3 regions of the Solibacillus sp. GQ1 genome follow, and region 2 is predicted to be linked to each of the others. Evidence: riboswitches for the same ligand, from Rfam matches in the RefSeq annotation. Region 2 holds a riboswitch; each other region holds the start of a gene.
What was found. Region 2 has a riboswitch for thiamine pyrophosphate ahead of thiT (energy-coupled thiamine transporter ThiT). Riboswitches for the same ligand answer to the same signal wherever they lie in the genome.
Positions count from the first base shown of each region.

Region 1 (3,281 bases), on a different contig from region 2:
GTCGTTATTAGAAGCGTTTGAATGCCTCCTGATTTATTTGAAACTATTTCCATCCAATCGACGTAGAATAGAACAATGGAGGTGTACGGATGAGAAACTTATCTTCATATATGATGCTTACTGGGATATTGATCACTGCCCTATGCGGGAACTGGATCATCCTTAATTATGATGAGGTCGTGATTTATCCGAAAGCTTCTTATCTTACTTTCGGAATCGGGTTAGTACTGGTAGGATGCACTTTTGTAATGAATCAAATCTTCAGTTACCGGGAACAGGAAAAAGCACATACAAAAGATAAACGGCATGCTCTAAACGAATGGCTTACTGCTAATCAGCCAGTTAATAAATGGTTGAGTGGACTTGTTGTTCTACCGCTTGTGATCGCACCGTTTTATAACTGGACGCTGTTTTTTACGATGCTGGAATGGTATTTATTTTCGGGGCTTGTAATAGCCGGTATTATTTACATGTTGAATGGTGACAGAGTAGAAGACAATAAGGACTGGGAGTATAAAGGGAAGACAAAAATGATGCTTGATCTGATCGATTACCGCAAACATCCCTTTAATATTTCGCTTATTATCTACATCCTGGTCATTGTCAGTTTTGTGTTAAGCAAGAGGTTGGATATTCCGCTCTATATGGAAACAGGGGGCAACTCGCGCTACGTTACTTCTTTGCCAACGATTTCGTTTTTAATGTCTTCCTTAATGGTCGTGAGTACGTTTATTTATATTATCAGTCATGGGAATTTCTTTGGTTTTCGTAAAGCTGAGTTAAGTTATGAAAGAGTCATGTTCGTCCACTTTACAGAAATTATTGTATGTGGTGCCACCCTGTTTATTTTAATTTTCACATTAATCAATGCGTTGTATGTGTATTTTTAAATGGATGGCTACTAACGACATAGGCACACACTGGTAAATTATTGCATATTTTAACTACAATAAAAAAGAGGTGAACTATTGAACCCGAATCAAGATTATACATCAGTGCAATCCCAGTTTACATTCGACCTTAATAAAAACCCGTTATTCGTTAAAGACCAGCAAAATTTTATTAATGTAATGGGCGGCAACCAGTTAAATACGCTTGATAATATATCGCTGCTTGATATATATCTTAGCGCCAATAATGTGATTGAACCGCACTATCACCAAAATGCGGCGGAACTTGTTTACTGTATTACAGGGAGTGCGATTGTTTCGATTTTGAATCCGTTTACGAAACAGCTGATGCATTTTCCGATTAGCCCCGGTCAAGTAGCGAACGTTCCTCAAGGGTGGTGGCATTACGAAGTCGCTACGCAAAACAACACGCATCTGCTTGCCATTTTTAATGCTCCGACACCGGAAGTCATTTTAGGTTCCGACCTCCTTAAGCTGACACCAGCAAATATTATGGCCCATACGTATGGCATGAACGAAAATTTATGGCAGCAGGCAATTGCTCCTGTCAGACCGAATACTTTCATCGGTCCGCCAAACCCTTGGCAACATGCCCAACCCGGTAATTATGGCGGCGGGTATGAGCAGTAGTTTTTCTCGGTCAAAGGAATCAAATTTAGAAAATGCATTTGCATAATGAAACGGCCGTGTTATGATAATTGTGAAATTAACCCAATATTGGAAGCAGATGATCTGCTCATAAAACTACTAGGGGCGCCTTTTGGCTGAGAAGTACCCTTTGCACCTGATCTAGGTAATACTAGCGTAGGAAAGTAGTGTCGATCCCCTATTTTTATTTTTGTATAGGCTACGATACCACTTTCTTAATTGAAAGTGGTTTTTTTTGTTGCAAAAATTATTATAAAGGATGGTAGAAATGAATAAAACGAGAAAACTTACATATTCCGCGATTATCGCAGCGATTACGACGATTCTCAGCAGTTTGGTGTATATCCCATTAGGTTTTGCAAAAATTTTTCCGATTCAGCACTTTGCCAATGTCGTATCGGCGGTACTGCTCGGTCCATGGTATGCGGTATTACAGGCGTTTCTTACATCGACGTTAAGAAATTTGATGGGGACAGGCAGTATCTTTGCCTATCCGGGGAGTATGATTGGCGCACTTCTCGCTGCATTTTTGTTTGCGAAAACGAAGAAGTTGGCGTTTGCAGCGGTAGGTGAAGTGATTGGGACAGGGTTGCTCGGTGCGTTGGCTACTTATCCGATTGCGATTTTATTTTTAGGTCAGGAAGCGGCACTGTTCGGTTTTGTCCCGGCATTTATGATGAGTTCGTTTGCGGGTGCGCTTTTAGGCTATGGCTTGCTGAAGATTATGGTGAGAAATCGGGCATTTGGCGGGATGCTTTATCAGAATGTTGGGTGAAGAGCTGGCGTTGAACGCAAGGGATTTATTATTAGAAGACTTTAAAATATATTAGAATATGAAGCGCCGGGTATCGAGTCATGGCACCCGGCACATTTTATTAAGCTAAATTGATCTGCCATGACACGCCGTAACGGTCATTTAACCAGCCGAATTTCTTACTGAAACCGTAATCACCGATTGGCATTAACGGATGTCCGCCATCAAGCAGTTTTTCATAAAGATGATTGATTTCTTCTTCTGTATCACATGTAATAAAAATAGAAAATGACGGTGTGAAGCCAAACTCATGTTTTAAATTACTGTCAATGCACATAAATTCCTGACTTTTTATCGAAAAAGTTGCTTGCATAACTTTCCCTTCATCTCCGCCTTCATTTGCTCCATAGCGGACAATACTCGTAATTTCTGCGTCCTCGATAACGGATGTGTAGAAGTTCATTGCTTCTTCTGCAACGCCGCCTTGAAACATTAAAAATGGTTTTGCGCTTTTCATTGTACCCTTCCCCTTCTGAATTCAAATTTACACCACTTCAATTTAGCCTATTTTACCATTTTTCGCGAACTTTTCTCCCTATAAGTTAGAGGCATCTCCTAACTAGACGGTGCCTTTGATTTAATATTTAAATTTCGCGATGAGCTGTTGTTCCGAAGATGCGGCTACTTCTTCTGGAACCGTATAAAGATATAGTAGAACAATTCAACCTTTTATTAGAAAATCTTCCCCGAAAATTCAATCACCGGATGGTCATAACCCCCACCTTGTGTTTCATTATACGTCCTAACCTTGATAGCTCACTTTTCCGGTCTCAACTAATTCCTTCAGACCCATGAACATTAAATTCCAGCCATGTTCTGTGCCATCTCGCATTTCATCTAGAGCTTTTACGATGTCTGCATCTGTCCATTGCTCTTCATTTTCAACATGGATCAGTTGAGTGAACGTC
Region 1 covers NZ_JCAXEX010000002.1:238,417-241,697, reverse strand. The annotation lists gene AC6CH1_RS13585 (nucleotidyltransferase) at 90-890, shown strand; gene AC6CH1_RS13580 (cupin domain-containing protein) at 969-1,541, shown strand; TPP riboswitch at 1,651-1,739, shown strand; gene thiW (energy coupling factor transporter S component ThiW) at 1,828-2,334, shown strand; gene AC6CH1_RS13570 (VOC family protein) at 2,435-2,830, opposite strand; gene AC6CH1_RS13565 (SRPBCC family protein) at 3,116-3,281, opposite strand, start outside.
Region 1: linked by a shared signal. The riboswitch ahead of thiW (energy coupling factor transporter S component ThiW) and the one ahead of thiT (energy-coupled thiamine transporter ThiT) in region 2 are both predicted to bind thiamine pyrophosphate.

Region 2 (3,281 bases):
ATTTGTCCGGTGTAATGAATGTCCAGCCGTCACCTGATTCTACGATATGCTCAGCCTTCGCCGAAATAAACGGCTCTACTGCCAACACCATGCCTTCTTTCATGATTGTTGTATCCCAAGCATCATAATAGTTCAATACATGGTTTGGCTCTTCGTGTAATGATTTACCTAAGCCATGACCTGTTAAGTTCATAATTACTGTCAACCCGTGATCACGTGCTTCACGCTCTACTGCTTTACCGATTTGATTTAATTTTGAACCTGCTTTCACCTTTGTCATTGCACGATCAAATGCTGATTTTGCTACAGTGCAAAGTTTTTCTTTATCTTCATAACCTTCACCAACAACAAATGAAATACCTGTATCTGCAAAATACCCGTTTAAAGAGCCCGAAACATCAATGTTTACGATATCGCCTTCCTGAATAACCTTGTTACCTGGAATACCATGTGCAACTTCGTGATTTACTGAAATGCATGTATATCCCGGAAAATCGTATTCACCTTTAGGACCCGAAACCGCGCCTGCTTCCGCAAACATACGGCCTGCAATTTCATCTAATTCTTTCGTTGTCACGCCAGGTACTGTCGCAGCTTTCATCGCCTCACGAATTTCAGCACAAATGCGTCCAATTTTTTTAAACGCCTGGATTTCTTCTTGAGTAGTAACAATCATGTGTAACTTCCTTCCTCTTAAACAATGTCTATCCTTAACTATAGCATACTTAAAATCGGTTGTAATTGTTCAAGGATTTTAAAATTTGCCGTTTAATTACTAATTTAGTACAACTTTCTACTATTAATATGAAAAAACTTGCAGCAGGAAAAGTATTCCTCACTGCAAGCTTTGAGTTTTCTATTCGTTATGTTGTTTTTACTTTTTGCAGTAAACGAGGTGCAGATGTGAATAAAACAACTGCGATAATTGCCGTAAGTATAGTAGCAGGTACCATATAAGTACTGTTGTAGATAATTGAATAGGCCCATACATTATCATCGCCAGCATATTCTTTAAAGAATACGACACCTGCAAGCAAGTGCGATACAAATCTTAAAGCACCACCTATAAGTGCCCCAATGACGATATAAAATGCCATTTTCACTTTATTGAGAGATTGTGCAGCCTCTAATAACGGCTTTCTTACAATTGCCGCTAACCCTACTACTGTAAATGCAAGACCGTAATCTAAAATAGCCTGAAGCCAGTGTACAATGTATGCACCGAACATCATTTGCATCACGCCGATCAGCAAGCCTGTTGCAAGTCCTGCTGTTAATCCCCAACGAATGGCCATTAACATGATCGGCACCATAACAAAGCTGATTGACCCGCCTTGTGCCCACATTTTAAATGATACTTGATCCAACACAAGTCCGATGGCAGCAAATATCGCTATCTCCACCATCATCAATAATTTCTTTCTGTCCATAACAATGCCCCTTTCTTTTATCCGATGTAACAAAAGTGAAGAGGGATAGAATGGAACTTTTACTTCTTCTAGGTATTTAGAAAAAGTAAAAAACGATAATCAGGACAAAAGCCTGACTATCGTTTGAACAGTCGGATTCTATCCACATCCCTACGCAAGTGCTAACTTACAGGTTCAAAGAGTCAGTGCAATCCCGTGCACAATCTCAGCCGACTTTCTCGGCACCCCTTGTGGTACATCTAATTTTTATTGTTTGAACATGCTCATTGTAACGAATATTTTTAAAACTTTCAACAGCTATTATTTTGAAACGTAATAGAATTACATATACTAGATACGAAGGAGTGATAAATAATGGATCAATCGAAAGGTTTAAGTGCACTGAGCTATTTGAGCTTTTATTTTGCACCGTTTATTTTACCGTTAATTATATTTATTGTTACGAAAGATGATGCCGTTAAAGGACATTCTAAAAAAGCTTTTATTACCCAACTCATACCGATACTGTTAGGGATTTTTTATATGATTTACTTTTTCACTTCCGTTCTTTCCTGGAATGACACTTTAACCTTGAGCATTCAGGATTTTTTTATTAGTTCGCATTTTATCGGATTTATTTTTTTAGTTGTTATTACGTTTATCCTGGCGATATGGAATTTAGCTCAAGCGATTAAAGTTTTACGTTAATGTTTATGAATGCTCCATCTTTGGGTATATTTTTTATACGAAATGTATTCGTTAAGGAGTGTTTACTAATGAAATTAAAAAAACTCATTAAAACAGCAATTAAATATGGACCAATCGTGTATCCAATCATAAAAAAAATGATGGACAACAAAAAAACTACACCCCAACCAGCAACTTCACGACGAACTCCAAAACGTTGACGCAAAAAACACATTTCCCACTTTAACTGGAGGGAAATGTGTTTTTTTCTTACTTAATAATAATCTCAGTTTTACTGTAGCCTTCTTTTAGCTTTTGCACTTGCAAAATAGCCGGCATTGCTGCTTTTAATTCGGCCACATGGGAAATGACGCCGATTAAGCGCCCTGTTTGCTGAAGATCAATCAATATATCGATTGCTCTTCTTAACGCTTCCTCATCCAAAGTACCGAATCCTTCATCAATAAACATCGTATCGATATGCACACTTCCTTGAACACTTTGAATAACATCGGCCATTCCTAAAGCTAATGAAAGTGAGGCATTGAATTTTTCACCACCGGACAGTGTTTTTACATCCCGCGTTTGCCCTGTATGACTGTCATATACATCGATGCTGAGTCCGCTTTGGGCATTTCCTTCTTTCCTTCCTGTAGATTTCAGGAAGTATTGGCCATTTGATAAGACACGCAAACGTTCATTTGCCGCATGCGTCACTTTTTCCAAATAGCCGATTTGTACAAACCGCTCAAATGAAATCTTCGCATCATTTTGACCGCGAATTAAATTATAAACATGTTCGACTTGCATCAGTTTCGCTTTATAGCTTTCAATCTGCTGTGCGGATTGGTCAAGTTTATCGCGCGTCTCCTCACATTGCTCCACATAGGACTGGATCAATGTCATTTTCGAGTACTGTGCCTCGATCTGCTCATTCAGCTCATGAATCAGTTGCTCACATGCCGTTAAATCAGCTCGTTCTTTTCCTTCGAGCAAAGGTTCTTCCTCAGCAATTTGAACAGATAATGTATGAACACTTTGTTTGTACGCTTCAACCGCATCCTGAATTTGCTGCTGTACATTTAAAGGCAGTAACGCAGTCTTATACGTTTCCAAGTCGAAACCTTCCTGCTCCAATGCTGATTCAAATGCTTTTTGCGCTAAAAGAGATTCCTGCTGTTTTTC
Region 2 covers NZ_JCAXEX010000004.1:44,463-47,743, forward strand. The annotation lists gene map (type I methionyl aminopeptidase) at 1-676, opposite strand, end outside; gene thiT (energy-coupled thiamine transporter ThiT) at 864-1,430, opposite strand; TPP riboswitch at 1,561-1,669, opposite strand; gene AC6CH1_RS15615 (magnetosome magnetite crystal formation protein family) at 1,785-2,117, shown strand; gene yxzF (small protein YxzF) at 2,186-2,317, shown strand; gene AC6CH1_RS15625 (AAA family ATPase) at 2,367-3,281, opposite strand, start outside.

Region 3 (3,281 bases), on a different contig from region 2:
ATCCCATCAGTAATAACATCTTGTTCTCCTGTTACAATCACAATACATTGATAGTTATTAGCCAACTTTTTGGCAGTCACTGCAACATCGATATCTCCTTTGCCACTATCCACACCTTTAGACGCCCAATTTACTCCCGCAAGAGCCGCCATTTCTCCAATATTGCAGCGGATTACATTAATCTTTAAAAGGTCGAGCAATTGTTGTGCTGTCTCCGCTCGAAACTTCGTTGCCCCTACACCTACTGGATCAAAAACAACCGGAGTATTATGCATGTTTGCGCTAAGTCCTGCTTTCTTCATCGACTCTATTGTCCGTTCATTCAAAGTGCCCATATTTAAAAGTAAAGCATTGGCCTGGGCAGCCATTTCTCCCACTTCTTCTATTGCATCCGCCATTACTGGTGAAGCTCCTACCGCCAGCAAGCCATTCGCTGTAAAATTTGCGACAACATAGTTGGTAATACAATGAACTAATGGTTGTTTATTATAAATTGCTTGCAGACTCATTTATATACACCCCTTGTTCCCAGCTTTGCTTTGTCCAAGGCATCTCCCAGAACATCCATTCGTAATAGCAGCTTTTCTTAAAATGCTCCTGCAATACTTTTAGCTTTGCAGGTTGTTCTTTCGCATATCGATCCAGCATCGATTTTTGTACTTCAATATTTTGAAGCATCTCCTCGGAAGCATATAATGCAATCCACTGTTCATAAAGAGGGACATTCGGACATGCATCTTTTAACCTTTGCCCAATCTCCTGATACAGCCATGGGCACGGTAAAATTGCCGCAAATGCTTCTGCTACATCTCCGTTATGCACTGCATTATACATATGGCTTACATAGTTATAGGCTGCTGGAGCCGGTTCGAATTGTTCCAAATCATCCGCTGTCACACCTAATTCTTTAAACGTTGTACGGTGTAACTCCAGCTCTGCGTCATGAATAAATTTTGCTGTTTGCAGAAAATATTGAACATCGTCATCCGTAGTCGCTTTTGCAGCTGCAAGAGCAAGAACTTTCGTATAATGTTTTAAATAATATGCATCCTGCAGCATATAAAACTTAAACTTTTCAAGCGGTAAACTCCCATCTGCAATCCCTTGTACAAAAGGGTGATAGAAGCTAGCCTCCCAATAAAAATCCGTTTCTTTCCTTACCTTTTCACAAAATCCCATTGTTACTCCTCCTTTTTGTTGGCGGAAGCACAAAAAAGACGCCTCAATATAGAGAGACGTCCCCAAAAAGTGTAAGTACCACTTTTCATTGCTCCCTACGTCCGTATTAACGGCCAGGTTCCAAGGGTCAGGTTTTAACCTTCTCAACACTGCTGTGTCCCCCCGCAAATCAAATGCTTGTATATTTGCAAAAGAAAGACTCCACGTAAAGGATACGCGGAGCCAAAGTAAGTACATATGTATAGCGTGTACTTTGCTCCCTACGTCCGTATTAACGGCCAGGTTCTAAGGGTCAGGTTTTAACCTTCTCAACACTGCTGTGTCCCCCCGCAAATGCATTTAATTACCCCGAGTGTAACAAATTAATTCGACCCGGGCAAGTGAATTCACAAAATTACGAAATTAATAGTTCAATAACAAATTCACAAAATAGCGCATCGTTAGTAAAAATTTTGTTACTAATGATGCGCTGACATCTATTGTAGATGGGTTACTGCAGATCTTTTACCAGTCAGTTCCTGATAAGCCTGAGCATATTCCTCGGCCAATTTATCGACATATTGTTTTGTGGAAGTAATCTCTTTAATCGCGCCAATTCCTTGCCCGCTGCCCCAAATATCTTTCCAGGCTTTTGCGGTATTATCGTTAAAGTTCATTGCTGAAGGATCACTTTCTTTTAAATTACTCGGGTCCATCCCCGCGTTCATGATAGAACCTTTCAAATAATTCCCGTGGATTCCTGTAAATAAATTGCTGTATACAATATCTTCTGCAGTACTATCAACAATCATCTGTTTATATTCTTGACGAGCAAACGCTTCTTCGGTCGCGATGAATGGTGAACCGATATAGCCAAAATCAGCCCCCATCGCCTGTGCAGCCAATACCGAATGTCCTCGTGCGATTGATCCTGATAAAGCTAATGGACCGTCAAACCATTCACGGATTTCCTGTACGAGCGCAAATGGGCTTTGCTGACCTGCATGGCCACCTGCGCCTGTTGCTACAGCAATGATGCCGTCTGCACCTTTTTGAATCGCTTTTTTTGCAAAATGATTGTTAATGACATCATGGAAAACGATGCCTCCATAACGATGTGCTGCCTCAAATACTTCTTCACGTGCCCCAAGTGAAGTAATAATAATCGGAACTTTATATTTCACACAGAGCTCCATATCCTGTTCCAGCCGGTCATTTGTTTTATGGACAATCTGATTAATGGCAAATGGCGCTGCCGGCCGATCCGGATTTTTGGCATTATAGCTGGCCAACTCCTCTGTAATTTCAGCTAACCATTCATCCAACTGGCTTGCCGGTCTTGCATTTAACGCAGGCATTGACCCGACTATTCCTGCCTTACATTGTTCAATGACCAATTTCGGATTGCTAATAATAAACAATGGTGCCCCGATTACTGGGATACGTAAGTTTTGTAAAATTTTCGGAATATTCCCCATCTATAATCCCCCTTTTATTCAGCTACTACTAATACTTCATCAGCTTCAATAAAATCTCCTTCTTAATTTAGATGACAATCAAAAAGTCAGATGTTTTTTCATCTGACTTTCTTTCCTTTTGCTATTTCTTCACTACATTAAAATTAGCCCCGATGAGCTGCCAATTTTGCGGGAATGGCAGACCGAGCTTCCAATAGCCGACTCCGCGCAAATTTAATCGCTTTACTAAATCGAACTTCGCCTGAATCGAACGCGCATCTTCAAACCAGACAATATGTGAACGCCCTTGCTCATCATAATAGTTAAAGTAGGGTGCCTGTGCTGTATAGTCAAATTGGATTGCTGCGTTGTAGCGTTTGGCCACTTCAATTGCACGTTGCGGGCTTATCGCTTCTGCGTAATCTCCTCCTTGTACAAAAGGTAATGTCCAATCGTAACCATACAAATTTTGCCCAAGTAAAATTTTATTTGCAGGAATTTCTGTTAATGCATATTGTACTACTTGTTCGACTTGAGGCAGCGGAGAAACGGCCATTGGAGGTCCAGCAGAATAGCCCCACTCATATGTCATCAGCATAACAAAATCCACTATTTCGCCGTGCGCCTTATAGTCATGGCCCATAAACCATTCCCCTGGCTGATCGG
Region 3 covers NZ_JCAXEX010000001.1:2,183,081-2,186,361, forward strand. The annotation lists gene thiM (hydroxyethylthiazole kinase) at 1-509, opposite strand, end outside; gene tenA (thiaminase II) at 487-1,179, opposite strand; TPP riboswitch at 1,255-1,353, opposite strand; TPP riboswitch at 1,420-1,518, opposite strand; gene AC6CH1_RS11165 (NAD(P)H-dependent flavin oxidoreductase) at 1,656-2,636, opposite strand; gene AC6CH1_RS11170 (glycoside hydrolase family 18 protein) at 2,758-3,281, opposite strand, start outside.
Region 3: linked by a shared signal. The riboswitch ahead of tenA (thiaminase II) and the one ahead of thiT (energy-coupled thiamine transporter ThiT) in region 2 are both predicted to bind thiamine pyrophosphate.